DNA from 2 places in the Mesorhizobium sp. USDA 3734 genome. Region 1 is predicted to be linked to the other one. Evidence: predicted binding sites of a transcription regulator. Region 1 holds the regulator's gene; the other holds the start of a gene.
What was found. Region 1 encodes PhoB, which activates phosphate uptake and scavenging genes when phosphate is short. Its sites were predicted from a motif close to TGTCATNNANCTGTCAT; they were not measured.

Region 1 (14,765 bases):
CCCGCGCAGACTTCGTCCTTCTTGATCCAGCCGGCGTCGATGACCACGTTGAGATTGTCCTTGGTGATGGCAACCGGGGTCAGGAACAGCGACTTGACGGTGTTGCCGCCAGGCGTCGTGAAGTCCTTGGCGCCGGCGATGTCGCTCGTCTTCTTGCCGTCGGCGAGCTGCGAGGCGATCTCTGCGGCGTTCTTGCCGAGTTCGCGCGCGTCCTTCCACACCGACACGGTCTGCGTGCCGAGCGCGATGCGGTTCAGCGCGGCGTGATCGCCGTCCTGACCCGAGACCGGCACGGTGCCGGCAAGGCCCTGCGCCGTCAGCGCCGCGACGACGCCGCCGGCTGTGCCGTCATTGGCCGCGACCACGGCATCGACCTTGTTGTCGTTGGCGGTGAGGAACTGTTCCATGTTCTTCTGGGCGTTGGCGGGCAGCCAGCCGTCCGTATAGGCCTCGCCGACATTCTTGATCTTGCCGCTGTCGATGGCTTCCTTGAGCACTTCCATCGAGCCCGAGAACAGGAAGTCGGCATTCGGATCGGCACCCGAACCCTTGATGAAGACATAGTTGCCTTCCGGCTTGACCTTGAACACTTCGCGGGCCTGCATGCGGCCGACTTCCTTATTGTCGAAGGTCAGATAGAAGACGTCCTTGTTCTCGATCAGACGGTCATAGCCGACGACCGGAATACCTTCGTCCAGCGCCTTCTGCACCGCCGGGCCGATGGCCGAGGCATCCTGCGCCAGGATGATCAGCGAATTGGCGCCCTGCGAGATCAGGCTTTCGACATCGGTAAGCTGCTTGCCGGGATTGGACTGCGCATCGGCGGAGATGTACTTGTCGCCGGCGGCCTCGATCGCCGTCTTCATGGCGGCCTCGTCGGTCTTCCAGCGCTCTTCCTGGAAGTTGGACCACGAAACGCCAATGACCTTGTCCTTCGCCTGCGCAACCGACGCGAGCGTCAGCGACATGGCGGCACCCGCCAGGATGGCGGCTGTGAATCTTTTCATAATATCCTCCCTGCGCCGCGTATGGCGCGACCAAACTGACCCGAAGGCCGGCACAGAGGCTCTATTTTTTCGAGCCTCGAAAAAATACTGGTCCAACACCCGAACGCTGTCAACATTGATTCTGATGGATTTTGATGTGCTCGCGAATTTTTTTCGAGCTCCGGAATAAATAAATGACAGAGTGGGCGGCTTCTGCCAGTATTTGCCTGCGTTGCCGACAGCGTTCGAGGGGCACGGAGAGCCGCGGCGACCGGGAGGACTTGAGTAAACATGTCGGTCGGAATCCGCCACGACGATTTGCGCCGGCGCAACCGGGCGATGGTGATTGCGGCCGTGCGCCGCGCCGGACAACCATCACGCACCGAGATCGCCGCGACCACGGGCCTCAGCCACTCGACCATATCGGCGATCTCCTCCGACCTGATCGGCGAAGGCATCCTGACCGAAAGCAAACCAAGCGAGGCCGGCTCGCTCAAACGCGGCCGGCCGCAGGTCGGCCTCGGCCTCAATCCGGAAGCGGCGGCGGTGATGACCGTGGTGCTGTCGCTGAATTTTCTCTCCGTCGCCGTCATCGACTATGCCGGCCAAGTGATATCAGAGGAACAGCGCCGGCTGGACACATTGACGATGTCCCGCGAGGCGCTGATCGGCGAATGCGTCGCCATCGTGCGGCGCCGTCTTGAGGACCCCGACCTTGACGTCCGCAGCGTCGCCCGCATCGCGCTGGCGATCCAGGGCATCACCGACACCCGCGCCCGCGCCATGTTGTGGTCGCCGATCACGCCGCACACCGACATCGCCTTCGCCGACATACTCGAGGACGAGTTCGGCATCCCCGCCACCATGGAAAACGACTGCAACATGATGGCGATAGCGCTGCGATGGCGAGATCCTGATCGCTACCGCGACGATTTCATCGCCATCCTTTTGTCGCACGGCATCGGCATGGGCCTGGTGCTGAAGGGCGAGCTGTTCACCGGCACTCATTCCTCGGGCGGTGAGTTCGGCCACATGATCCATCAGCCGAACGGTGCGCTGTGTCGCTGCGGACGGCGCGGCTGCGTCGAAGCTTATGCCGGCAACTACGCCATCTGGCGCAACGCCAGGCAGTTGGGTGAGGACGCAGAACCCGTCGCCGATGTCAGCGACGCCGACATGCGCGCCTTGGCGACCGCGGCCCGCGAAAAGGATGGCCCCGAGCGCGAGGCCTATCGCAAGGCCGGCGAAGCGCTCGGCTACGGTCTCGGCAGCCTGTTCGCGCTGATCGATCCGGCGCCCGTTGCCATGGTCGGCGTCAGCGCCGCTGCCTTCGACCTGATCGAGCCCGCATTGCGCAAGGCGATTGCCCAGACCGCCGGCGGCCAGCACTCGAAATCGATTTCCTTCGACACCGAGCCGAACGAACTGCCGCTGATCCGCGAAGGCTGCGCCATGCGCGCGCTGACCTTCGTCGACCAGGAGATTTTTGCACCCGGCGCGCAGACGAGATCCGGCCTCACCGGCAAGAACGTGGCGTGAGTTCAAACGAGGGAGTTCAGTCTTCCCTGATCGCGTATCCGGCCCCACGAATGGTGCGGATGACATCCGGCATGCGGCCATTGTTGACCGCCTTGCGCAGCCGGCCGACATGCACATCGACCGTGCGCTCGTCGATATAGATCGTCTCGCCCCAGACATTGTCGAGCAGTTGGCTGCGCGAGAACACGCGGCCGGGATGGCGCATCATGAACTCGAGCAGGCGGAATTCGGTCGGCCCGAGCCGGATCTCGCTCTTCTTGCGATAGACCCGGTGCGACTCGCGATCGAGCACGATGTCGCCGACCTTGAGCACGCTGGACAGCACTTCCGGCTTGGCGCGGCGCAGCAGCGCCTTTACCCTAGCCATGAATTCCGGTGTCGAGAACGGCTTGACCAGATAGTCGTCGGCGCCGGTCGACAGGCCACGCACGCGGTCGCTTTCCTCGCCGCGCGCGGTCAGCATGATGATCGGCAGCCGCTCGGTCTCGGGACGCATTCTTAGCCGACGACAGAGTTCGATGCCGGAAACCGCAGGCACCATCCAGTCGAGCACCAGAAGGTCGGGAACGTTCTCCTGCAGCCGGATCTCGGCCTCGTCGCCGCGCGTCACCACCTCGACCTGGTAGCCTTCGGATTCGAGATTGTAGCGGAGCAGCACGCCTAGCGGCTCCTCATCCTCCACCACCATGATGCGTGGCGCGATCATAGACTGGTCACCCCTGTCGTCATGCCGCCGGCGCGGACATTGCCGTCTCGTCCTGCTTCGGACGATTGGCGGGCAGCTGCGTGCCGGTCAGAACATAATAGGCATTTTCGGCGATGTTGGTCACATGGTCACCGATGCGCTCGAGGTTCTTGGCGCAGAACAACAGATGCGTGCAGGCCGTGATGTTGCGCGGGTCTTCCATCATGTAGGTCAGGAGTTCGCGGAACACCGAGGTGTATTTGACGTCGATGCGTTCGTCGTCGGCACGCAGTTTTGCCAGGGCCGCGGCGTCGCGGGCCGCATACTCCTCGATCACGCCCTGCACCTGGATCAGCACCAGCTGCGCCATTGCGTCGATGGAATGCGACAACTCGCGCGGCGTGACGCTGAGGCCGACGGTGCCGACGCGCTTGGCGATGTTCTTGGCAAGGTCGCCGATGCGTTCGAGATCGCCGGCCATGCGGATCGAACCGACGACATGGCGCAGATCGTCGGCCATCGGCTGCCGCTTGGCGATCAAGGTGATGGCGCGGTCGTCGAGCTCGCGCTGGCGCGCATCCATGATCGCATCGTCGGAGACGACGCGCTGTGCCAGGGCGTTGTCGGAATTCAAAAGCGCCTTGGTGGCGCCACCGACCATCGAGCCGGCGAGATCGCCCATGTCACTGATGAGCCTGCTGATCTGTCCGAGATCCTCGTCGAAAGAAGCGACTGTGTGTTCGCCCATGATCTTGTCCCTCGTATGCCTGAACTCAGCCGAAGCGGCCGGTGATGTAGTCCTGCGTGCGCTTCTCGCGGGGCGACGTGAAGATCTTCTCGGTGCGGTCGAACTCGACCAGTTCGCCCAGATACATGAAGGCCGTCTGCTTCGACACGCGCGCCGCCTGCTGCATGTTGTGGGTGACGATGACGATCGTGTAGTCGGCTTGCAACTCGTCGATCAGCTCTTCGATCTTGGCGGTCGACAGCGGGTCAAGCGCCGAGGCCGGCTCGTCGAGCAGGATGACTTCCGGCTTCACCGCCACGGTGCGGGCGATGCAGAGCCGCTGCTGCTGGCCGCCGGAGAGGCTGAGGCCGCTGGCGTTGAGCTTGTCCTTGACCTCGGTCCAGAGTGCCGCGCGCTTCAGCGCCTGCTCGACACGGCCGTCCATCTCGGACTTGCTGAGCTTTTCATAGAGCCTGACGCCGAAAGCGATGTTTTCATAGATCGACATCGGAAATGGCGTCGGCTTCTGGAACACCATGCCGATCTTGGTCCGCAGCAGGTTGAGATCCTGCGAGCGGTCGAGGACGTTCTGGCCGTCAAGCAGCACCTGACCCTCGGCGGTCTGCTTGGGATAGAGTTCGTAGATGCGGTTGAAGACGCGCAGCAGCGTCGACTTCCCGCAACCCGAAGGCCCGATGAAGGCGGTGACGCTGCGCTCGGGCAAGGACAGCGTGATGTCCTTCAGCGCCTTCGACTGGCCGTAGTAGAAGTTGAGGTTCTTCACCTCGATCTTGATCTTGGCGGCTGCCTCGGCAGCGATCGTCATGTCTGGAGACAACATCTGGCTCATTTGTCCTCTCTGCGTCCGGTCAGGCTGCGAGCAACGATGCTGAGCGCGAGAACCGTCAATGTGATGATGAGTGCACCGGTCCAGGCCAGTTGCTGCCATTCCTCGTAAGGGCTGAGAGCGAACTGGAAGATGGTGACAGGCAGGCTGGCCATCGGCGCGTTGAGATTGCTCGACCAGAACTGGTTGTTGAGCGCTGTGAAGAGCAGCGGTGCCGTCTCGCCGGAGATGCGGGCGATCGACAGCAAGATGCCGGTGACGATACCGGAAAGCGCGGCACGGTAGGCCACCGACTTGATGACCACCCAGCGCGGCGCGCCGATCGCGGTGCCGGCTTCGCGCAAGGCGTTCGGCACCAAATTCAGCATGTCTTCGGTGGTACGCACGACAACCGGGATGACGAGGATGGCGAGCGCGACGGAACCGGCAAGGGCCGAGAAATGCCCCATCGGCCGCACCAGGAGCTCGTAGACGAACAGGCCGATGATGATCGACGGTGCGGACAACAGGATGTCGTTGATGAAGCGCACGATCGTGGTGAGGCGCGAGAAGCGGCCATACTCGGCCATATAGGTCCCGGCCAGCACGCCGATCGGCGTGCCGACGATGACGGCGATGACCGTCATCACCACGCTGCCATAGATGGCGTTGAGCAGGCCACCGGCATCGCCGGGCGGCGGCGTCATTTCGGTGAACACCGACAACGAAAGGCCTGCGAGACCCTTGTAGAGAAGCGCGCCGAGAATGAGCGCCAGCCAGGCAAGGCCGATGCCCGCCGCGACCAGACAAAGCGTCATCATCACGGAATTCCTCGTCTTGCGACGGCGGTGAAGCGATGTGGCTGTCGACATCGGTCAGGCTCCGGTTCGGCGATCGATGCGCATCAGCATGTAACGTGCGATGGCAAGGATCAGGAAGGTGATGACGAAAAGGATCAGGCCCAGAGCAATCAGCGATGACGTGTAAAGCTCGCCATCGGCCTCGGTGAATTCATTGGCGATGGTCGCTGAAATCGTCGTGCCAGGCGCGAACAGCGAGGCGCTGATACGGTGCGCATTGCCGATGACGAAGGTCACCGCCATGGTCTCGCCAAGTGCCCTGCCCAATCCCAGCATGACACCACCCATGATGCCGACGCGGGTGTAGGGAATGACGACGCGGCGCGTAACCTCCCAGGTCGTGCAGCCAATGCCGTAAGCGGACTCTTTCAGCACCGCCGGCACCGTGTCGAAGACGTCCTTGGTGATCGAGGTGATGAAGGGCAGCACCATGATGGCAAGGATCATCGACGATGTCAGCAGGCCGATGCCGTAGGGCGGGCCGGCAAAGAGGCTCGATAATACCGGGACGTCATGGAAAAGATTGATGAAGAAAGGCTGGATCGTGGTCTGCACGAAAGGAGCGAAGATGAACAGGCCCCATATGCCATAGATGATCGATGGGATGCCGGCCAGAAGTTCGACCGCGATGCCGATCGGCCTACGCAGCGGGCGCGGGCACAGCTCGGTCAGGAATATCGCAATGCCGATGCCGATCGGCACCGCAATCAGGATGGAGATGGCCGCGGTGACGACGGTGCCGTAGATCGGCGCCAGCGCACCAAACTTCTCGGTGACCGGATTCCAGCTCTCGGTTGTCAGAAACGATACGCCAAAAGTCGACATCGCCTGCCATGATCCGACGAACAGCGAAATCGCGACGCCGCCCAGGATCAGCAGAACGAGAATGGCGGAGAAGCGTGTGGCCGCCCGGAAAATCGCATCCGTGAGCGCGAAGCGCCGCACCGTCGCTTCCCTGGCCTGCATGGCGGCTAACGATGGCATGGCTTCGGAAACGGTAGTCATCTAGCCCTCGCGTTCGAAAGAAAAACGGGAGGGCGCCTGGAAGGCGCCCTCCCTGTCAAGGATTACATGGCCGAGTAGATCGGCTTGCCGTCGCTGCCGACGACTTCCTTGGCCCAGGTCTCCTCAATGCTCTTGACCACGTTGTCAGGCATCGGGACGTAGTCGAGTTCGCTGGCCATCTCGTCGCCCTTGGCATAGGACCAGGCGAAGAACTTGAGCGCTTCACCCGTGGCAGCGGCATCATCGGGCTTCTTGTACAGAAGAACCCATGTTGCCGCCGTCATCGGCCAGGATTCCGCACCCGCCTGGTTGGCGAGAATGACGCCATAGCCCGGCTGCGAGTTCCAGTCGGCATTGGCGGCCGCGGCCGAGAAGGCTGCAGCCGTCGGCTCAACCTTCTTGCCATCCTTGTTCATCATGTCGGTGTAGGTGAGCTTGTTCTGCTTGGCATAGGCGTATTCGACATAGCCGATCGCACCGCCGGTCTGCGAGACGTTGTTGGCAACGCCCTCATTGCCCTTGGCGCCGATGCCAACCGGCCACTCGAGTGCCGTGTTGACGCCGACCTTCGACTTCCAGTCCGCGTTGGCGTCGGCGAGATAGTAGCTGAAGTTGAACGTGGTGCCCGAACCGTCGGAGCGATGCACCACCGCGATCGCCTGCGAAGGCAGCTTGGCATCCGGATTGAGCTTCTTGATCGCGGCGTCGTCCCACTGCGTGATCTTGCCCATGAAGATGTCGCCAAGGGTCGGGCCGTCGAGAACCAGTTCGCCCGGCTTGATGCCTTCCAGATTGACGACGGGGACGATGCCGCCCATCACCATCGGAAACTGGACGAGCCCGATGGACTCGAGATCCTCGCCTTTCAGCGGCGCGTCGGAGGCGCCGAAGGTAACAGTCTTGGCCTTGATCTGCTTGATGCCGCCGCCAGAGCCGATCGACTGGTAGTTGAGACCGTTGCCAGTCTCTTTCTTGTAGGCATCAGCCCACTTCGCGTAGATCGGATAGGGGAAAGTGGCGCCAGCACCGGAGATGTCCGCAGCCATTGCCGCGGAAAGGGTGAGGGTGGACGCCGCGGCCATTGCAATCGCAACGGCCGCCGAGCGGATGAAATGTCTCATGTGGCCTGCTCCTGTTCGGAAGATGGTCTCTCGGCGCCATTCCTCTCGGCGCCCGCTGAGGCCAATAGCCTTCGATTATTACAGTCGCATGACAGTTTGATGTCACCCCGGTAACGCGTCATCGGAGTGAGGAAAATGCCGGCCGGCAGGCGCTCGCGATAGAGCCCGGCTTTGCTCCGGGAATCAGGCACTTGCGCCGTTTCAGACCACGGCTGGCCCGCGGTTTCGGCATCGCCGCCTCGGCAAAGAAAATCCGGACGGGAGCGCGTTGCTCTCGGCCAGACGGTGTCGTGGCCGGGCCATCGCCGAAAACAGGTCCGTTGGGGTAGGTTGACGCTGTCTCATGCCGGCGGTCGCTGCTCCCGCCCGTAACTGGGAAGAGCGGAATTCGAATATGGTCATTGTCTCGATCAGGCACAGTTTTGATATGGTGCGATCGCACCATGGTGCTGCACGCGCGACGCGTCACGAATCTCCGCATGGCTTCTCGCCAGCAGGTGCGACGAGAATCCCTTACCCGGCGTTGCGCTGGGCCTGGCGGCTGGCGCCGATCCAGCGCTCGACCTTCTCGAGCAGGGCCCGTGGACTGATCGGCTTGGGCAGATAGTCGTCCATGCCGGCCTCCAGGCAGCGCTCGCGATCGCCCTTCAGCGCATGCGCGGTGACGCCGACGATCGGCACATGCGTGCCGGTTTCTTCCTCCAGCCTGCGAATGGCGGCGGTCGCCTCCAGCCCGTTCATCTCCGGCATCGAGACATCCATCAGGATCATGCACGGATTGAGCCGGCCGAAGGCGTCGAGCGCCTTGCGGCCATTGCCGACGATCTCGAAACCATAACCGGTCTCGCCGAGAATCTGGGTGAACACCATCTGGTTCACCTCGTTGTCCTCGGCCACCAGGATGTCCAGTCTGTCGCCGCCACCCGCCACGGATGGCCGGGGGCGAATCGAAGGCGGCTGCAGCAGCGCCCGCTGTTCGGAAGGCGCAGAGGGCTGCGGCCGCGCAACATTGTTTGCAGCGACGTCGGCTGCGAGCGGCAGCGCGTCGCTGCCACTCGTGTTGTGGCGATGCCGCTGGATGGTAGCGACCAGCGTTTCCAGCAGTACCGATGAGCGCGCCGGCTTGATCAGCTGGGCATCGATGCCGAGATCGCGATAGCTGGTGTTGGCGAGCGACTGGTCGACCGAAGTCAGCATGATGATCGGCGTGCCGGCAAGGCCGGCGGTGTTGCGCACGATCCGCGCCGTTTCGGCGCCGCTCATCTCAGGCATCTGGTAGTCGAGCACGACGCAATCGACCGGCACGCCATAGGCGGCGGCGGCGATCAGCACCTTGAGACCCTCGGCGCCGCTTTCGGCCGCGCAGGAATCGAACGTCCACGATGTCATCTGCTCGGTCAGGATGGCCCTGTTGACGGCATTGTCGTCGACGATCAGCACGCGCGCGCCGGTCACGTCGATCGGCATGATGCGTTGTCCGTTCTGCTGTCCGGCTCGCGGCAGCGTCACCGAGAACCAGAAGGTCGAGCCCTTGCCTTCGGCGCTCTCGACCCCGATGTCGCCGCCCATCAGCTCGACCAGCCGCGAGGTGATGGCGAGGCCGAGGCCGGTTCCCTCGTGCCGCCTCGTCGACGAGGTGTCGACCTGGCTGAATTTCTCGAACACGAGTTTCAGTTTTTCCTCGGGGATACCGATGCCGGTATCGGTGACCGAGATCGTCAGCTTCGTCCCGGTCGGAACCCTCTCCCCGGTGACGTCGACCAGCACATGGCCTTCATCGGTGAATTTCACCGCGTTGCCGAGCAGGTTGGTGACGATCTGCCTGATGCGGCCGACATCGCCGATGAACAGATTTTCGAGACGAGGCTCGACGCGCACGATGAGCTCGAGGTCCTTCTCCTTGGCGCGTGTCGACACCAGCGTCGCCACATCCTCGATCGCCTCGGCAAGATTGAAGGGCGCCGGATCGAGCACCAGCTGACCGGCATCGATCTTGGAGAAGTCCAGTATGTCGTTGATGATGGTGAGCAGCGCGTTGCCCGATTTCACGATGATGTCGGTAAACGTCTTCTGCTTCGGGTCGAGGTCCGATTTGGCCAGGAGTTCGGCCATGCCGAGCACGCCGTTCATCGGCGTGCGGATCTCGTGGCTCATATTGGCGAGGAATTCCGATTTGGCGCGATCGGCGAGCACGGCGCGCTGCCGGGCCTCGCGCAATTCCGCCTCGCGCGTCTTCAACTCGGTGATGTCGGTGGTCGAGCCGATCAGGTAGAGCGACCCGTCGGAGGCGATCATCGCCCCCTTGCGGGCAAATTGATGCCTGACGCTGCCGTCGGCCGCCGTCACGGTCTCTTCGACCTCCTGCGTTTCACCGGTGCGCAGCACCGCAAGGTCGCTGTCGACGAAGGCTTGGCCATCCGGCCCGAAGATCTCGATGTCGGTCTTGCCGATAGCCTCTTCCTTGCTGAAACCGGTGAGATCGCACCAGCCCTTGTTGACGTAGAACTGCCTGAGGTCGGAGCGCTTGGCGTAGATCGACACCGGCACATTGTCGATCAGGCTGCGGAACACCTCGTTCTCGCGCATGCTCTCCTCCAGCGCACGCTCGCGCGCCTTGACGTCGGTGATGTCGGTGCTGGAACCGACCAGATGCACCGACCCGTCCAGCGCCACCAGGCGGCTCTTGCGCGTCATCAATTGCCGAACCGTGCCGTCGCGATGGGTGACGGGTTCTTCGACCTCCCTGACGGCGCCTGTCACGGCGACTTGCGTGTCGTCCTGACTGTAGCCATCGGCGTCCTGCGCGCCGAACAGCTGGCGGTCGGTGCGGCCGATGACATCCTCCTTGGCGAAGCCGGTTATCGCGCACCAGGCCTTGTTGACGAATTCGATGCTTAGATCCTGCGCCTTGATGAAGGCGGCCACCGGCAACTCGTCCAGCACGTGTCGGAACAGATCGATCTGGCGCATCGAGTCGCGCAATGCCGCTTCGCGGCTCTTGATCTCGGAGATGTCGACCCGCACGCCGATGAAAGTGCCATCGTCGGTCCGCATGTCATAGACCTGATACCAGCGGCCGTCGGGATTGTGGCGCTCGTAGGAGGAGTTGGGCAAGCGGTAGCGGGCGAGGATCGCATCCAGCCAGCGATCGGGATCGTCGTCGTAGAGCTTGTCGACTTGCGGGTCGCCGCTGCTGCGGAAATAGCCGTTCGCATGGCCCAGCACGAGCGCCTCGCGGAATGTACAACCGGGCTGCCATGCCGGCTTCAAGGCCGGCAGCGTGTCCTGGATCTTGCGGTTGGCGAAAACGAACTTGTCGTCGCGATCGTAGATGATAACGGCCGCCGGCAGGGATTCCAGCACGCTGGCGAGATGCTTGCGCGCTTCCTCGGCCTCGGTCTCGCGGCGCTTCATGTCGGAAATGTCGAACAGGAAACCAGCAACGTAGTTGCGGCCGCTGGCCATGCCGACGCGGCTCTTCCTGACGATGCGCGAGCGGCTTGCGCCATCGGCCTCGAAATTCTCTTCCACTTCGTACGGGTGCCCGGTGGCAAGCACGTCCAGTTCGCTCTGCTCGAAAAGCGCGGTGTCGTTCGTCGAGAGGAACGCGCCGCCGGGTTTGCCGAGCATGGCTTGCGGCGTCTGGCCAAACAAGGCGGCGAACGCCTCGTTGACGAAAACGAAGCGCAGATGGTCGTCCTTGACGAAGATCGGATCCTTGACGGCGTTGATCACAGCTTCCGCCAGTCGCGCTTTCTCCAGCGCGTCGGCAAGTTCGGCCTCGCGGTCCTTCATATCGGTGACGTCGACATAGGAGATCAGCCGCTTGCCGCCGGCCAGCGGCGCCATCGACGATATCAGCGTGCGGCCGTCATTGCGCGGGAACTGCCGCGATTCGGCGGTCCCGGCCCTGATTTCCGCCTCGCGCTCGGCTATGTGCTGCTGCCATGTCGCGTCGTCGGAACCATACGGATCGATGTCGCGGCTGGCGTCCATAAGATCGCGGAAGCTGCAGCCGATCTCGGCGCGCCGGGCGTCGATCTGCCAGAAATCGTAGAAGGCGCGGTTGATGACTTCGGCGCGCATATCGGCATCGAGGACGAGGACACCGATCGGCATCTGATCGACCATCGTGTGGAGATTGGAGAAGGTCTCGGCGATTTTGGCGTTGGCGCTCTCGATCTCGGCATCGCGGTTCTTGATCTCGGTGACCTCATAATAGGTCAACAGCCGCTTGCCCCCCGACAGCGCCGTCACCGAGAACATCATCGTCCGGCCGTCGGCGTGGACAAACTCGCGCGGCGCGACGGAGCCGGCACGAATCTCGTCGATACGGGCGGCGAGGTAGCGCTGCCATTGCTGTTCGTCGATGTCGCCATAGATGCCGTTGCGGCGGTTGAGTTCCATCAACAGGCTGAACGGTGCGCCGACGGTGACAGCGCCGTCCGGAATCCTGGAGAGGTCGCGATAGGCCTTGTTGACGATCAGCGTGTCGAGCCTGGCGTCGAGGAGCACGACGCCCATGTGCATGGCGTCCATCGTCCGTTCGAGATCGGCCAGATGCTGGTCGGGAAGATGCTGGTCGGGTTCGCCGTCCGTCGATGGTCCCTGCCCCGGACTTTTGAAGGCGCCGGCCAGTGCCGTGACATTGCGGCCTATGCCGCGATAGCCGGCAAATCGTCCCTCGCCGTCGAACCTTGGAAAGCCTGATGTCAAAACCCAGCGGCAATCGGCGCTTCCACCCTTAAGTTCATAGACGAAGTCGCGAAAAGGCCGGTGCGCCTGCAGATCCTCCAGATGCGCGGCGCCACTGCGGTCGCCGTCCAGGACCTGGTTGAGGAAGTCGAAGCGGAACCGGCCAAGCACGTTTGCCGGATCGATGCCGGTGGCTGCCTGATAGTTTTCAGAAAGCCAGGAGAAGCGCAGCTCGGCGTCGGTCTCCCAGATCCAGTCCGAACCGGCTTCGACGAGTTGGCGAAGCGCATCGGTCGAGTCCATGCAAGCGGCGGACGACGATGCACCATCGCCATGCGCTGTGGGTTTGCGAGGCCCGCGCTTGCCGCGCGCGCCAATTGTTTCGTCCGCTTCCGCCATGTCGTCCCCACCCCGAAAACCAAGGCCGAACCCTCCTCCGCGGTTCGTCGGCGGAATGTGCCCGAGAAGCATTAACGATCCGCTAACCTTAACGGTCGGTTAGACATATCGGCCAGCACCGCCTGCGTTGTTCCGCCCGGTTGTCGGCGGGATCGAAGCCGCTATATAAGCACCGGCAGGGGTATTGCTGATGCTTGGACGGATTGTGCCTTTTTTCATGGGGCTGGCGCTGCTTTTCGGCAGCGGCTGCTCGCGCAGTTATGACGGGACCGTCGTCATCCCGAGACCGCTCGATGTCCGGCGTTTCTGGGATCGTCCGCCACCGAATGTCAACTATGGGCCATCCGAGGTCGAAAACGGCGCCTTTCCGGTGGCGCCACAGCCGCCGAGGCGGTTTTCAGAGCGCAGGGTCATGACGCATGCCGCGCCCAGAAGGCACCAGACGAGGTTACCCGCGTCAGCGTCCCTGTCTGCCCCGGCGAAACCGCTCACATGCAAGAACATCAGCGAACCCGGCAAGAGGGCTCGCATGGTCTGCGACTAGAGCTGGATTCCTGAGAAGGGAAGCGGTTTTCTCGGACAAACGGAAACCGTTTGTCCAGAGATTCACGCTCAAAGAAACGATTGGCAAATAGCTTTCGATGAGCGTGCGTTCACAGCGAGGCGGCGCCCTTTTTCGGCTCTTTCGCACCGAGCTTGTCGAGTGCGAGACGAACCTGACGCAGATCGTCCTGCCAGCCATCATCATCGCCCATCGGGCTCTCCGAGGCAGCCCGCTGCAGCCCGCGCGCCTCGGATTCAATCTCGCGCAGTTCGGCGATTTTCTGTTCGGCGGTCAGGGAGCCGTCTTCGACGATCTCCAGCACCCGCATTTCCCTGAACGTGGCCATGGCGTTTCTCCTGGCTGATGTCGATCACAACGCCGTGAGCGCCTCTCTGTTCCAGCCGGATCACAACAGGCTTGCGGCAGGCGGTCTTCCGCCAATGGTGGTCAGTCGGCAGGAAAGAAGGCCGGGCCGACCACGCGCACCGCCCGCTTGCTGGCCACGATCGACTGGTGCTGGGCAGCGCCCGGAGCTTCGGCATCGGGCGCCGGAACGGCTGCAACGGTGCCAAGATCCGGGGTACCAGGATCCGGGATGCCAAGATTCGGCTTTACCGTCGGCAGCGGAATGATGGCGTTGCTCATGTCGGCGGGCGTCACCGTCCTGGCGCGCAGTTCGGTGACCCGCTGGTAGTAGCGCTTGACGTCGCATGCCTTGAAATTCTTGTCATCGCGGTATCTGAAGGCCGCCGGCAGCTCGGTATAGGGCTTTCGCGTATCGAGCGCGACCATCTGGTCGGTTTCGAGGCTGGCGTCGCTCAACGTGTAGAGGTCGACGCTGGGATCATCGCAGATGTAACGGCATTGGTCGGCCGTCTCCTTCAGATCGCCGCTGGCGGCGAACTGCGACTTTGGCGCCGGGAAGAAATACCCGTCCGACAGGCGCACGCAAAACAGCATCGCATTGCCGCCGAGCGTGGCCCCTGTCGATTGGGTGCCGGGCGCGGCGCGCGCCGATCGTTGCTTTGCCGAAGGCGCGCAGCCAAGTGCGACGAAGCGCGCCTGCAGGCCCGATGTGTCCCGGCCCGAATTCACCGCGGCAGCGATCCGGCGCTGCACATCCGTGCGGCTCCTGGCGAGGTCGGCGCAAGCGTTGAACAGGCCACCCAGCGAACTTTTCGCCGTGCACTGGCGCTGTCTCTCGATAGTCTGGATGGCGGCAAGTTGCCGGCGCAACTGGCCAAGCTCCGGGCTCGCCCCGCCGCTGCGGCCAGCCGAAAGCAACTGGCTTCTGATCGCGCCGCAGCTGTCCGCGTAGGACGAAAGCGTACCGAACAAAACCGCCGCCAGCGATATCAGCGCGATCATCATGAGAGGC
Region 2 (14,765 bases), 6.8 Mb from region 1:
GGTTCCCGACCCGGGCCGGCCGTCGCTGGTGCGCCGGATCATCCGTCTGATCCGGCCTGGCGCGAAAATCCGGATCGTGAACAGTGCGCCGTCAGGATCGTCAGGCGCGCCTGTCGGCGAAAAGCCCGCGAGCCCCTATATTGCGCGAAGCAGGGCCGACGGTCCGGATGATTCCGGACCGTCGGCCCTCGACGCCAAGGGTTCCGGGGACTTCGTACGCTCCCGTGCTGCATAAGCGGAAAACAGATTTCATGAGCATGACCTATGTTGTTGTTTAGCTGGTTTGAAAGACGGCTCGATCCGTTCCCCGCGGCGGAACCGGTCGAGCCGCCCAGGACGCTGGTTGCCTTCTGCGTGCATTATACGCGCGGCGCGTGGCCCTATATCCTTCTCGACGCGGTGCTGGTGACGGCCATCGCGATTGCGGAAGTGTGGATGTTCGGCTTCCTCGGCCGCATCGTCGACTGGCTGTCGGGGCAGAATCGCGAAACCTTCCTGCAGACGGAGGCCTGGAAGCTCGCGGGCATGGCCTTCATCGTGCTGTTCGCGCTGCCGGGCACGGTATGGCTGCATTCGCTGCTCAACCAGCAGACGCTGATGGGCAACTATCCCATGCGCATCCGCTGGCAGGTGCACCGCTATTTGCTCAAGCAGTCGATGAGCTTCTATCAGGACGAGTTCGCCGGCCGCATCGCCACCAAGCTGATGCAGACGGCGCTCGCCGTGCGCGAATGCGTCATCAAGCTGATCGATGTCCTGAACTACGTCATCGTCTATTTCCTTGGCATGCTGGTCATCGTCGGTTCGGCCGACTGGCGGCTGGCCGCGCCGCTTGGCGTCTGGCTGGTCGGCTACATCCTGCTGCTGCGGTATTTCATCCCGAGGCTGGGCAAGGTCGGCGAGGAGCAGGCCAATGCGCGCTCGACCATGACCGGCCGCGTCGTCGACAGCTACTCCAATATCCAGACGGTCAAGCTGTTCAGCCACGCACGCCGTGAAGCGTCGTTCGCGCGGGAAGGCATGGCCGGCTTCCTGCAGACGGTCTACCGGTCGATGCGGCTGGTGACGGTGCTTTTCGGCCTGCTCTACATCATGAATTCGCTGCTGCTGTTTTCGGTCACGGCGATGGCGCTGTGGCTGTGGCTCGGCCAGTCGGTGACGATCGGCGCGGTCGCCGTGGTCATCGGGCTGGTGCTCAGGCTGTGGGGCATGTCGCAATGGATCATGTGGGAAATGTCGGGCCTGTTCGAGAATATCGGCACGGTGCAGGACGGCATCGCCTCGATCTCGTTGCCACGCCTGGTCGAGGACAAGCCGGGCGCGAAGGACATCGCCGTTTCCAGGGGTGAGATACGCTTCGAGGACATCCGCTTCCACTATGGCAAGCAGAAAGGGGTGATCGAGAACCTGTCGCTGGCGGTGAAGCCGGGCGAAAAGGTCGGTATCGTCGGCCGCTCCGGCGCCGGCAAGTCGACGCTGGTCAACCTCCTGCTGCGTTTCTACGACCTGGAGAGCGGAAAGATCCTGATCGACGGCCAGGAAATCGCTGGCGTGACGCAGGATTCGCTGCGCGCCCAGATCGGCATGGTCACCCAGGACACCTCGCTGCTGCATCGTTCGGTGCGCGAGAACATCCTCTATGGCCGGCCCGACGCCTCGGAAGAGCTGCTTGTCGAGGCGGCGGGGCGGGCCGAGGCGCTGGACTTCATATCAGCGCTCTCGGACGCCAAGGACCGCAAGGGCTTCGATGCCCATGTCGGCGATCGCGGCGTCAAATTGTCCGGCGGCCAGCGGCAACGCATCGCCATTGCTCGCGTTATGTTGAAGGACGCACCCATACTTATCCTTGACGAAGCGACCTCGGCGCTTGATTCCGAAGCCGAGGCGGCGATCCAGGAGAATCTCTACAAGCTCATGCAAGGCAAGACCGTCATCGCCATCGCGCACCGGCTGTCGACCATCGCGGCGATGGACAGGCTGGTGGTGATGGACAAGGGCCGTGTCATCGAGGAAGGTTCGCATGAGGAACTCGTCGCCAAGGGTGGGCTATACGCGCAGCTCTGGCAGCGCCAGTCGGGCGGGTTCCTGCTTGAGGACGGTCCCGCCGACGCAGCCAATGATGCACTTGCAAAGGGCCAAGCTGCCGAATGATGACTGCTGTCTATCGCTGGTTCGAGAACTGGGTCTATCCGTTCAGGGAGCCAGCGAATCTTCGGCCACCGACCAGCGTCGGCGGCTTTCTCTGGCACTATGTCGGCCAGGCGAAGTTCGCCTTCTTCGCCATGCTGGTCATCGGCGGCATCGCGCCGCTGGTCGAAGCCGGCCTGTTCTACTTCGTCGGGCGGCTGGTCGATATTCTCGACCAGCTTCCCGCCGAACGCAGCTGGCACGCTTTGTGGAATGCCGCCGGCCCTGAACTGGTGTTCATGATCGCGGTGGTGCTGGTCATCCGCACCATCGTCGTCGGCCTGTCTGCCCTGGTCGACGAACAGACGATCACGCCCGGTTTCTACAATCTGGTGCGCTGGCAGGCGCATCGGCACGTCTCGCGCCAGTCCTACGCCTTCTTCCAGAACGATTTTGCCGGCCGCATCGCCACCAAGGTCTGGCAGGCGGGCCAGGCGACCGGCGACCTGATGGAAAGCTTCATCGAGGTCGTCTGGTTCATGATCGTCTATACGGTGACGACGCTGGCGCTGGTCGCAGGGCTGGATCTCAGGCTGGCGGTGCTGGTGGTGGTCTGGATTTCCGCCTTCGGCTGGCTGGCCAAGCTCTACCTGCCGGCAATCCGCAAGCACGCCGAGGAAACCGCCGAGGCCGGCTCGATGATCACCGGCCGCATCGTCGATTCCTATTCCAACGTGCAGACGCTGAAACTGTTCTCGGCCGACGGCGACGACCGCTACATCAAGAACGGCTTCGACATCTATCTCGACGCGCTGCGCCCGTTCACCCGCCGGCTGACCGGCGTGCGCATGGCGCTGACGACGCTGTCGGGCATCATGATCACGGCGATCGGCTGTTTTGCCGTCTATCTCTGGGTCGAGGGCTCGATCACCGTCGGGGCGGTCGCCTTCACGCTGTCGCTGGTGCTGCGGCTCAACATGCTGCTCGGCCGGCTGATGATGCAGCTCAACAGCATCTTGCGGAATCTCGGCGTGCTGGAAAATTCCAAGGCGCTGATCTCGCAGCCGCTCGGCCTGGTCGATGCACCCGACGCCAAGGAGCTCGTGGTGGCCGGCGGACGCATCATGGTGAAAAACGTGGAGTTCCACTACGGCAAAGGTTTCGGCGTGCTCAACGGCATCGACCTTGTCGTGCGGCCGGGCGAGAAGGTCGGACTGGTCGGACCGTCGGGCGCTGGCAAGACGACGCTCGCCAATCTGATCCTGCGGCTCTATGACCTCGAAGGCGGATCGATCACCATCGATGGCCAGGACGTTTCCAAAGTCACCCAGAATTCGCTGCGCGCCAATATCGGCGTCGTCAGCCAGGATACGGCCCTGTTCCACCGTTCGCTGCGCGACAACATCAAGCTCGGCATGCCTGATGCGACCGACGCCGAGGTGATCGCGGCGGCGAAAAAGGCCGAGGCGCACGAGTTCATCCTTGGCTTGCGCGACAACAGGGACCGCGCCGGCTACGAGGCCTTTGTCGGCGAGCGCGGCGTCAAGCTGTCGGGCGGCCAGCGCCAACGCGTGGCGATCGCCCGCGTCTTCCTCAAGGACGCGCCGATCCTGATCCTCGACGAAGCGACCTCGGCGCTCGATTCCGATATCGAGGCGGCGATCCAGGAGAATCTGACGCGGCTGATGGAAAACAAGACGGTCATCGCCATCGCGCACCGGCTGTCGACGATCGCGGCACTCGACCGGCTGGTGGTGCTCGACGGTGGCCGCATCGTCGAGCAAGGCACGCATGACCAGCTGGTGGCGCTCGACGGACTCTATGCGCGGCTGTGGAAGCGGCAGTCCGGCGGTTTTCTCTATCACGAGGACAGCGTGCTCGAAGAGACACGCCCGGCGGAGTAGGCCATGGGTGGGTCGCCGGGGGTCAGTCCAGAGATCGTGCTCAAGCGGCTGCGGCCGACCGTGCCGGCCTTCGACGCGCTTAAGGAAGAAAGCCGGCTGGAAGGCTACTGGATGCTGGTGCGCCTGGCGGATGGCTGGGCAGGCGGCCGCAACAAGTTCCTCAAGCGCGGCGAGGCGCTGTACGGAGCCTGGCATGGAAGAGAACTCGCCGGCGTGTGCGGGCTGAACATCGATCCTTATTTCGAGGGCAGGGACCACGGCCGGGTCCGGCACCTGTTCGTCAGTGCGCGCCACCGTCGCACCGGCCTTGGCCGGATGCTGGTCGAAACCGTCATCGACAGGGCACGTCAGCATTTCGCCGTGCTGAACACACGCGCGCCGCAAGAAGCCTTCGGTTTCTATGAACGGCTTGGCTTTCAGCGCCTGACAGGCGAAGAATTCGTCACACACCGCATGATTTTCGGGAAAGGGGGCTGAAATGTCCTTGCGTCCGCCATCTCATCTTGCCGGCACCTCGGCTGCCGAAGCCGCCTTCGACGCGCTCGGCCATGAAATCCTGGCGGAGAAGGCGGCCGCACTCGGCCGCGCTGGCCAGCGGGTCGAAGAAACGCTGGCCAGGCTGCGCGACAATGCCGACGAACAACTGCGCCCCCGGCTGCTCCAGGATGCCGCCGAGGCGGTGCATGGTTATTTCATCCAGCGCGAGCTGTGCGGCTTGCGAAAGCATGACGCCGTCATCCGCGAGTACGACATCCCGAAGGCGGTGCTGGCCAGGCTCGGCGCGAAATAGGAATCACTCCAGCCATTCGGTGACGAACGTGCCGTTCTCGTGGATGTCGGTCGTTTCCAGCGGACCTGGACCGAGATTGGTGAATTTGTGCGGCGTGTGGGGCGGCACGATCAGGATCTGGCCGGCCGAGGCCTCGATCTCCTTGTCGCCGACCGTGAACAGCCCCGTACCCTGGCGGATGATGAAGATCTCTGCGTAGGGATGCGTGTGCAGCCGTGGACCGCCGCCGACATCAGGCAGGTGGTTGAAGATCAGGCAGGAGTTGGAGCCGTAGGCGCCGCATTGCAACTCGCCCTTCCAGCGGTCGGAGCGAACAGCCCAGGTGTCGCGGTCTATGACGTGTGCCATGATGGCGAGGATAGACCCGGCTGGCGCCTTGTGTCGAGGCGAAGAAGGGCATCGGATTTGCGGTTGTTTCCCGGTTGTTTAGCAATGTTTGGCGGCTATCCGGCGTCGCGTTGACCGGCGGCGGATTTTGTCCCCGCGACAATCTGCCCTTGTGCCTTCACCCGTCTGGACAAAAACGGGCTTCACGCATAAACCGAAGTCCAAATGCCGGAGGAATTCGCAAGCCTGTTCGCCATGCGCTGTCGGGTTGGCGTAATTGAGCGGGGAACAAGGCTCAGCCACCGGCACGGAAGAGGCGAAAGGATCAGGCACCCGTGAGCGCAACCGACACCCAGGATCCCAACCGTCGTGATTTTCTCTACGTCGCCACCGGCATGGCCGCAGTGGTCGGCGCGGGTGCCTTCGCGTGGCCGTTCATCGATCAGATGCGCCCCGACGCCTCGACGCTGGCGCTCGCTTCCGTCGAGGTCGATGTCGCCTCGCTGACGCCGGGCATGTCGCTGATCGTCAAGTGGCGCGGCAAGCCGGTCGTGGTGCGCAATCGCACCGAACAGGAAATGAAGGACGGCGAGGCCGTCAATCTCGCCGATCTCAAGGATCCGATCGCCCGCAACGCCAATCTGCCGTCCGACGCACCGGCGACCGACGCCAACCGCACCACGCCCGGCAAGGAAGCCTGGATGGTGATGGTTCAGGTCTGCACGCATCTCGGCTGTATTCCGCTTGGCCAGGAAGGCGATTTCGGCGGCTGGTTCTGCCCGTGCCACGGTTCGCAATACGATACCGCCGGCCGCATCCGCAAAGGCCCGGCGCCCGAGAACATGGCGGTTCCGGTATTCAAGTTCATTTCCGATACCAAGATCCTTATCGGTTGAGGCAGGGGATATTTCGATGAGCGAGGGACACTCGACCTATACGCCCAAGACCGGTATCGAGCGCTGGTTCGACGCCCGCATGCCGCTGCCGCGGCTGATCTATGACAGCTTCGTCGCCTATCCGGTGCCGCGCAACCTCAATTATGCGTGGACCTTCGGCGGCATCCTGTCGATCATGCTGGTGGCGCAGATCCTGACCGGCATCGTGCTGGCCATGCATTACACGGCCGACACCAATCTTGCCTTCGGCTCGGTCGAGAAGATCATGCGCGACGTGAATTCGGGCTGGCTGCTGCGCTACATGCATTCGAATGGCGCCTCGTTCTTCTTCGTCGCCGTCTACATCCACATCTTCCGTGGCCTCTATTATGGCTCCTACAAGGCGCCGCGCGAACTGCTGTGGATCCTTGGCTGCATCATCTACCTGCTAATGATGGCGACCGGCTTCATGGGCTACGTGCTGCCATGGGGGCAGATGAGCTTCTGGGGCGCCACCGTCATCACCGGCTTCTTCAGCGCCATTCCGCTGGTCGGCGACTGGATCCAGCAGCTGCTGCTCGGCGGCTTTGCCGTCGACAATCCGACGCTGAACCGCTTCTTTGCCCTGCATTACCTGCTGCCGTTCATGATTGCCGGCGTCGTCGTGCTGCATATCTGGGCGCTGCATGTCGTCGGCCAGAACAACCCGACCGGCATCGAGATCAAATCGAAGACCGACACCGTCGCCTTCACCCCCTACGCGACCATCAAGGACGCGTTCGGCATGATCGTGTTCCTGTTCTTCTTCGCCTATTTCGTCTTCTACCTGCCGAACTATCTCGGCCACCCCGACAACTACATCGTCGCCAACCCGCTGAAGACGCCGGCTCATATCGTGCCCGAATGGTACTTCCTGCCGTTCTACGCGATCCTGCGCGCCATCACCTTCAATGTCGGGCCGATCAACTCCAAGCTCGGCGGCGTGCTGTGCATGTTCGGCGCCATCGTCATGCTGTTCCTGGTGCCGTGGCTCGACACCTCGAAGGTGCGCTCGGCGGTCTACCGTCCTTGGTACAAGCTGTTCTTCTGGCTGTTCGTGGCCGATGCCATCCTGCTTGGCTGGCTGGGCTCGCAGCCGGCCGAAGGCAGCTATGTGTTCATGGCGCAGATGGCGACGCTGTTCTACTTCGCCTTCTTCCTGATCGCGCTGCCGGTGCTCGGCCTGATCGAGACGCCGCGCAGGCTGCCGAACTCGATCACCGAGGCGGTGCTCGAGAAGAACAAGGGCGGCGGCGGACATCCGGCAGGCGCCACGGCCGCGCCAGAGACCAAGGGCTGAGCAGTAGAGAATCTAAGGGGATTTGGCATGAAAAAGATTCTCACCTCGCTGGCGCTGGTCGGCCTTGTGGCCGCCGGCATTGGGGCGGCAGGCACTTGGGCGAGCGCCGCCGAAGAGGCACACAATGCGGCCGCGCCGACGCATTTCCCGATCGACGAGCCCAAGGAAATGAGCTGGAGCTTCACCGGCCCGTTCGGCACCTATGACAAGGCGCAGCTGCAGCGCGGCCTGAAGGTCTACAAGGAAGTCTGCTCGGCCTGCCATTCGATGAATTTGGTGGCGTTCCGCACGCTGTCGGACCTCGGCTATTCGGACGCGCAGATCAAGACGCTGTCGGCCGAGTACACGATCCATGACGGCCCCAACGATGCCGGCGACATGTTCGACCGTCCCGGCAAGCCGTCCGACCATTTCCCGCCGCCCTTCGCCAACGAGGAAGCCGCCGCTGCCTCCAACGGTGGTGCCGCTCCGCCCGACATGTCGCTGCTGGCCAAGGCACGCGGCGTCGAGCGCGGCTTTCCGCAATTCGTCTTCGACATCTTCACCCAGTATGACGCGGGTGGCCCCGACTACATCCATTCGCTGCTGACCGGGTACGACGAGACGCCGCCGGCCGGCATGGTCATCCCGGAAGGCACCCACTACAACCCGTACTTCATGTCGGGCGTGTCGCTGAAAATGCCCAAGCCGCTGTCCGACGGCCAGGTCACCTATGATGACGGCGCGCCGCAGACGGTCGACCAGTATTCCCGCGACGTTTCCGCCTTCCTGGTGTGGGCGGCCGAGCCGCATATGGAAGACCGCAAGAAGACCGGCTTCCGGGTGCTTGTGTTCCTGCTTTTGTTCGGCGCGCTGGTCTATCTCACCAAGCGCAAGGTGTGGGAAGGCGTGGCGCATTAAGCCACACAGCCAAGTGATCACAAAGGGCGCCGAGAGGCGCCCTTTTGCACTTTCAGAGGCCTGTCGTGTCACATGGCCGTCACCGCATCCGGCGATCCTGTGCTGCTCTCATCAAAGGATCGCACCCATGAAAAAATACGCATCGCTCGCGGCAGGCCTGCTGCTGCTCATCGTCGGCTCGGCCGCGCAAGCGAAAGACGCCCAGCCCTTCGTCACCAACAAGGATGTCGACCTGACGATGATCCTGCCGCCGCCGCCGGCAAATGATTCGGCGCAGACCAAGGCCGAACTCGGTGAGGTGCTGACGCTGCAGGTGACGCGCACGCCAGAGATGGTAGCCAGCGCGGTCGCCGACGCCGAGGAGAATGTCTGGCGCTTTGCCGACGTCATGGGACCGAAATTCAACAAGGAGACGCTGCCGAAATTCAGCGCCTTCTTCGACCGCGTGGTGGCCACCGAAGGCGCCGTCGTCGATCCGGCCAAGGATGTCTGGAAGCGCCCGCGTCCGCACCAGCTCAGCGACCTCGTCAAGCCGGCGGTCAAGCTGTCGAGCTCCGGCTCCTGGCCGTCCGGACACGCTACCGTCGGCACCATGATGGGCATCATCCTGTCCGACATGGTCCCGGAAAAGCGCGCAGAGATCATGGCGCGTGCGGCTGAATACGCCCACAATCGCGAGGTCGGCGGTATCCACTATGCGTCCGACGTCGAGATGGGCAAGATTTCCGGCAGCGTCATTGCCGCGGTCCTGCTTAACCGGGACGACTTCAAGGCCGAATATGAAGTGGCCAGGGCCGAGCTTCGTTCCGATCTCGGCATGTAACCTTCGTCAGCCGGATTTGGACGGGAAGGGGCGCATAAGGCGCTCCTTTCTTGTTTGCGCCCGGGCTTGGGCGGAAGTTCGGCAAATAGTCCGTTGGCATAGCGGCATCAGGTTGATATTCGACGCATCGAACGGTGGCGGGAAATCTGTCCCGCCATGATCTTGGAATTCGATGATGCGGCTCAGCGACTGTCACAACTTTTCCGATTTCCGCCGCATGGCGCAACGGCGGCTGCCGGGGCCGATCTTCAACTACATCGACGGCGCGGCGGACGACGAGGTCACCTATCGCCGCAACACCGAGAGCTTCGAGACCTGTGACCTGGTTCCCAACGTGCTGCGCGGAGTGAGCGAGGTCGACATGTCGGTGACGGTCATGGGCCAGAAGCTGGCGATGCCGTTCTATTGCTCGCCGACCGCCTTGCAGCGCCTGTTCCATCATCAGGGCGAGCGCGCGGTCGCCAAGGCCGCCGCCAAATATGGCACCATGTTCGGCGTCTCCTCGCTTGGCACCGTCAGTCTCGAGGAGGCGCGCAGCATCAGCAGCAGCCCGCAGGTCTACCAATTCTATTTTCACCGGGATCGTGGCCTCAACCGGGCGATGATGCAGCGGGCAAAGGCGGTTGGCGTCGAGGTGATGATGCTGACCGTCGACAGCATCACCGGGGGAAACCGCGAGCGCGACAAACGAACCGGCTTTGCCATTCCCTTCAAGCTCAACCTGGCCGGCATGCTGCAGTTCGCGCTGAAACCGGCCTGGGCGATCAACTATTTCACCCATGAGGGGTTCAAGCTGCCGCAGCTCGACGAGCATGTCGACATGGGCGGCGGCACGATGTCGATCAGCCGCTATTTCACCGAGATGCTCGACCCGTCGATGACGTGGGACGACGTCGCCGAGATGGTCAAGCTGTGGTCGGGACCGTTCTGCCTCAAGGGCGTCATGTCGGTGGAGGATGCCAGACGCGCCGTCGACATCGGCTGCAGCGGCATTGTGCTGTCGAACCATGGCGGCCGGCAGCTGGATGGCTCGCGGGCGGCCTTCGACCAGCTTGCCGAGATCGTCGATGCGGTCGGCGACAGGATCGACGTCATCATGGATGGCGGCGTGCAGCGTGGCACGCATGTGCTCAAGGCGCTGTCGCTCGGCGCCAAGGCCGTCGGTGTCGGTCGCTATTATTTGTTCCCGCTCGCGGCGGCCGGCCAGCCAGGCGTCGAACGGGCGCTTGAGCAGATGCGGGTCGAGATCGAACGCGGCATGAAGCTGATGGGCTGCAGTTCGATCGAACAATTGTCGCGCAACAACCTCCGTTTCAGGTAATCTCGACCCATGAAATCCTCACTCGAAGACACGCTGCTTGCCGCGATCCGCACCATTCCGGACTATCCCAAGCCCGGCATCCTGTTTCGCGACATCACCACGCTGCTCGGCAATGCGCGCGCCTTCCGCCGCGCCATCGACGAACTCGTGCATCCCTATGCCGGCCAGAAGATCGACAAGATCGCCGGCATCGAGGCGCGCGGCTTCATCCTTGGCGGCGCCGTCGCCCACCAGCTCTCGGCCGGTTTCGTGCCGATCCGCAAGAAGGGCAAGCTGCCTTTCGAGACGGTGCGCGTCGCCTACAGCCTGGAATACGGGCTGGACGAGATGGAGATGCACAAGGACGGCGTTGCTCCGGGCGAGAAGGTGATCCTGGTCGACGATCTGATCGCCACAGGCGGCACCGCGGAAGCCGCGGTCAAGCTGCTGCGCCAGATCGGCGCCGACATCCTCGCCGCCTGCTTCGTCATCGACCTGCCGGACCTCGGCGGCCGTGCCAAACTTGAAGCGCTCGGCGTACCGGTGCGGACGCTGATTGGGTTCGAAGGGGTTTGAGACCGGTTTGCCGAAGGCAAATTGAAAGGTCCAGTGGACCTTTCAAAGGTATCGAACGCCCGGAGCGATAGCGAAGGGCCGGAGGCAAGGCGAACCACCAACGCTGGCGCCGCCCCTCATCCGCCCTTCGGGCACCTTCTCCCCGTAAACGGGGCGAAGGAAAAAGCTACTCCACCTTCACCAGCACGGCGCTCTCGAACTCGAGCACCTTGTCGCCGGTCGAATCGGAAGCCTCGCATCGCAGCGCCAGCAGCCGCCAGCCGGGGCGTGAGGCGATCGGGCGGTGCGACAGTGCTGTGCGTGTGAAAGTGATGGTTTGCCCGGCATAGACCGGCTTCAGCCATTTCAGGTTCTTGAATCCGGGTGAGGGGCCGAATTCCGGCACCGGGCCGGGACCGCTCCAGGCCGCGACCTCGGCATCCATGCGGTTTTCCAGATTGAGTTTCATCCAGGTCGCTGCCGTGTGCCAGCCGGACGCGCAGAGGCCACCGAGCACGCTTTTCTTCGCCGCATCCTCGTCGATATGGAAGATCTGCGGGTCGTATTTGCGGGCGAAGGCCTTGATCGCCTCGGGCTCGAATGTGTGCGAGCCAAGCGTGACGGTGGTGCCGATGCGGAAGAACTCGTCCAGTGTCATGCTCGGCTCCCCGCGGCATCGCGCGTCAGGAACATGACGGAGTTCTCAAGCTCGAAGACGCTCTCGCCGCGCTGGTTGAACAGTTCGCTGCGCATGGTCACGAAGCCGAGCTGCGGCTTCGATTTCGACAGGCGCTTGGCAACGACCACCAGGGTGCCAGTGAGTTGGTCGCCGGCCAGGACCGGCTTCTTCCATTTGACCTGATCGACGCCTGGCGCGCCCTGGCAGGTCGAATCCAGCAGGAAGGTATCGCACAGCATGCGCATGAACATGGCGCAGGTGTGCCAGCCCGACGCCGCCAGCCCGCCAAGGATGCTGGCCTTGCCGGCTTCCTCGTCGAGATGCATCGGCTGCGGGTCGAATTCTGCGGCGAATTCGACGATCTCGGCGGCGGTCACCACCTTCGAGCCGAGGTCGATCGATGCACCCTCGGCGAAATCCTCATAGGCCCATGTTTTTGGTTTTGCAGTCATGGTCTGAAATCCGGCTCACGAACCCGCGATCCCCATCGATCGAGGGTTTCCGGATGCAGGCCGCAGCGCATTTGGTCAAGAGATTTCTATAGCGCCACGTCGTGGCTGCATGGCCTTTGGCAGGCGGATCAGAGCCAGCCGCGGCGGCGGAAATACCAGAAGGGCAGGATCGCCGACAGTACCATCATGGCGATGGCGAAGGGATAGCCCAACTCCCATTTGAGCTCGGGGATGATGTCGAAATTCATGCCGTAGATCGAGGCGACCAGCGTCGGAGGCAGGAAGATGACGGCGGCGACCGAGAAGATCTTGATGATGGCGTTCTGCTCGATCGAGATCATGCCGAGCGTCGCGTCGAGCAGGAAGGAGATCTTCTGCGACAGGAAGGTGGCGTGGTCGGCGAGCGACAGCACGTCGCGCGACAGCGTCTTGATGCGCGCCTTGGTGTCCTTGCTCATCTTGGTGCGGGTCGAGGCATGGGCGAAAAAGCCGGCTAGGCGCTGCAGCGAGATCAGGCTGTCACGGATCGAGGAGGCGATGTCCTCCTTGCGGCCGATGGCCTTCAGGAGTTCCTGGAAGTCGCGGTTGCGCTTGGAAACCTTGGTCGACCGCGCCTCGAAGATATCGCGCGAGATCGCCTCGATGTCGCGGCCGGCGCGCTCCAGAATATCGGCGAGACGGTCGACGATCGCCTCCAGCAGCCCGATCAGGATGGTGTCGCCGCTGGTGCAGCCGGTCGCCACCTTCTCGGCGCGCTGCGGAAAGGTCTTGAAGGCCTTCGGCTCGTGATATCGCACGGTGATCAGCCTGGTGCCGGCGAGCACGAAGGTGACCGGCGACATCAGGGGATCGTCGACTTCGGTCTGGGCGGGCAGGGTGGCGGTCATGAAATAGGCGCCGTCCTCGACATAGAGGCGGCTCGAAATCTCGATCTCCTCCATCTCCTCGCGCGTCGGAATGGCGACGCCGAGCCAGGTTTCGATCGCCGCTTCCTCTTCCTTTGTCGGATTGAGCAGGTCGGCCCAGACGACATTGTCGCTGTTTGCCAGGAGATCATCGACGGCGCGCAGGCGGTCATTGTCCACGACGAAGGCCTTGATCATCGCCGGGTCTCCCTTGCTGGATTAAAGGGTGCGTTCGGATTGACGCGTCGTATCGGATTGCACGGTTCTTCGTCGCGTGAGCCGCCCATGTGCCTGCCGCTTAGACCTGTGAGGTGACAAAATCAAGACAAGCGGCTGCCCGGCGTATGGCCGCCGGCCGCTCGGACGAACTCGTCGAGAAACCTCGCAGGCAGCGCGCCTGGATGTTTTGGATATTGGGTCGCCCGATGCGTCAGGTGTTGAACTTGAACAGCAGGATGTCGCCGTCCTGGACGACATATTCCTTGCCTTCGTCGCGCGCCTTGCCGGCTTCCTTGGCCGCCACTTCGCCGCCCAGTGTGACGAAGTCGTTGTAGGCGATGGTCTGAGCGCGGATGAAGCCGCGCTCGAAATCGGTGTGGATGACACCGGCCGCCTGAGGGGCCTTGTCGCCCTTATGGATGGTCCAGGCGCGCGTCTCCTTCGGCCCGACGGTGAAATAGGTGATGAGGTGCAACAGCTCGTAGCCAGCGCGGATGACCTTGTTCAGGCCGGGCTCGTCGAGGCCGAGCGAGGACAGGAATTCCATCTCTTCCTCGTCCGAGAGCTGCGCGACCTCGGCCTCGATCGCGGCCGAGATGACGACGGTGCTGGCGCCTTGCGCCGCAGCCATCTTCTCCACGGCCTTGGTGTGCTCGTTGCCGGTGGCGGCGTCGGCTTCGGCGACGTTGCAGACGTAGAGGACCGGGTGCGAGGTCAAAAGGTTGAGCCCCTGCAGGATGCGCAGGTCTTCCGCCGAGATGCCCTTGAGCAGGACGCGGGTCGGCTTGCCTGCCTGCAACAGTTCGAGTGCGGCCTCCATCATCGGCAGCACGGTGGTCGCTTCCTTGTCCTTGCTGCCGGCACGCTTGCGGAATTGCACGATGCGACGCTCGAGGCTGTCGAGGTCGGCGAGCATCAGCTCTGTTTCGACCGTCTCGGCATCGGCCACCGGGTCGATGCGGCCCTCGACATGGGTGATGTCGTCATCCTCGAAGCAGCGCAGCACATGCACGATGGCGTCGACCTCGCGGATGTTGGCGAGGAACTGGTTGCCCAGCCCTTCACCCTTGGAGGCGCCGCGCACCAGGCCGGCAATGTCGACGAAGGAGATGCGGGTCGGAATGATCTCCTTCGACTTGCCGATGGCGGCAATCTTCTGCAGGCGCGGATCGGGCACCGCGACCTCGCCGGTGTTCGGTTCGATGGTGCAGAACGGATAGTTGGCAGCCTGCGCCGCCGCCGTCCTGGTCAACGCGTTGAAAAGCGTCGACTTGCCGACGTTGGGCAAGCCAACGATGCCGCATTTGAAACCCATTTTATCGGTCCTATCGGGAAAATCGAAATTTGATCAGGGCTATGGGCGATAGGGCCGATGATCGTCAAGCCCTCCAGTCACATGGGTAGGGCCGCCGAAGGCCGTATCGCAGAGCGATCGACCATATTTCGGGCAGTTCGGACCGCTGTTTACGGCTGTTGCTTGACGTCGATGCTGACGGTTTGCACGGCGCGAACAGTATCCTCCCACGGGCGCTTCAATTCAAAGCGCAGCTGCCATTGCCCGGGCTTGCTG

Region 2: the regulator PhoB is predicted to act here: its motif matches at 8,329-8,345, upstream of ACZ89F_RS02810 (acid phosphatase).

What each region holds. Positions count from the first base shown of each region.
Region 1 is NZ_JBWCCW010000001.1:7,358,366-7,373,130, reverse strand. It holds gene xylF (D-xylose ABC transporter substrate-binding protein) at 1-1,007, opposite strand, end outside; gene ACZ89F_RS35380 (ROK family protein) at 1,278-2,525, shown strand; gene phoB (phosphate regulon transcriptional regulator PhoB) at 2,542-3,231, opposite strand; gene phoU (phosphate signaling complex protein PhoU) at 3,251-3,958, opposite strand; gene pstB (phosphate ABC transporter ATP-binding protein PstB) at 3,984-4,787, opposite strand; gene pstA (phosphate ABC transporter permease PstA) at 4,784-5,635, opposite strand; gene pstC (phosphate ABC transporter permease subunit PstC) at 5,639-6,628, opposite strand; gene pstS (phosphate ABC transporter substrate-binding protein PstS) at 6,691-7,749, opposite strand; gene ACZ89F_RS35345 (PAS domain-containing protein) at 8,263-12,843, opposite strand; gene ACZ89F_RS35340 (hypothetical protein) at 13,497-13,733, opposite strand; gene ACZ89F_RS35335 (DUF2865 domain-containing protein) at 13,835-14,765, opposite strand, start outside.
Region 2 is NZ_JBWCCW010000001.1:566,244-581,008, forward strand. It holds gene ACZ89F_RS02765 (hypothetical protein) at 1-235, shown strand, start outside; gene ACZ89F_RS02770 (ABC transporter ATP-binding protein) at 265-2,151, shown strand; gene ACZ89F_RS02775 (ABC transporter ATP-binding protein) at 2,148-4,031, shown strand; gene ACZ89F_RS02780 (GNAT family N-acetyltransferase) at 4,035-4,508, shown strand; gene ACZ89F_RS02785 (DUF6665 family protein) at 4,510-4,821, shown strand; gene ACZ89F_RS02790 (cupin domain-containing protein) at 4,825-5,169, opposite strand; gene petA (ubiquinol-cytochrome c reductase iron-sulfur subunit) at 5,484-6,044, shown strand; gene ACZ89F_RS02800 (cytochrome b) at 6,061-7,362, shown strand; gene ACZ89F_RS02805 (cytochrome c1) at 7,390-8,262, shown strand; gene ACZ89F_RS02810 (acid phosphatase) at 8,390-9,085, shown strand; gene ACZ89F_RS02815 (alpha-hydroxy acid oxidase) at 9,261-10,406, shown strand; gene ACZ89F_RS02820 (adenine phosphoribosyltransferase) at 10,416-10,961, shown strand; gene ACZ89F_RS02825 (MaoC family dehydratase) at 11,128-11,598, opposite strand; gene ACZ89F_RS02830 (MaoC family dehydratase) at 11,595-12,071, opposite strand; gene corA (magnesium/cobalt transporter CorA) at 12,200-13,174, opposite strand; gene ychF (redox-regulated ATPase YchF) at 13,407-14,510, opposite strand; gene ACZ89F_RS02845 (protease inhibitor I42 family protein) at 14,660-14,765, opposite strand, start outside.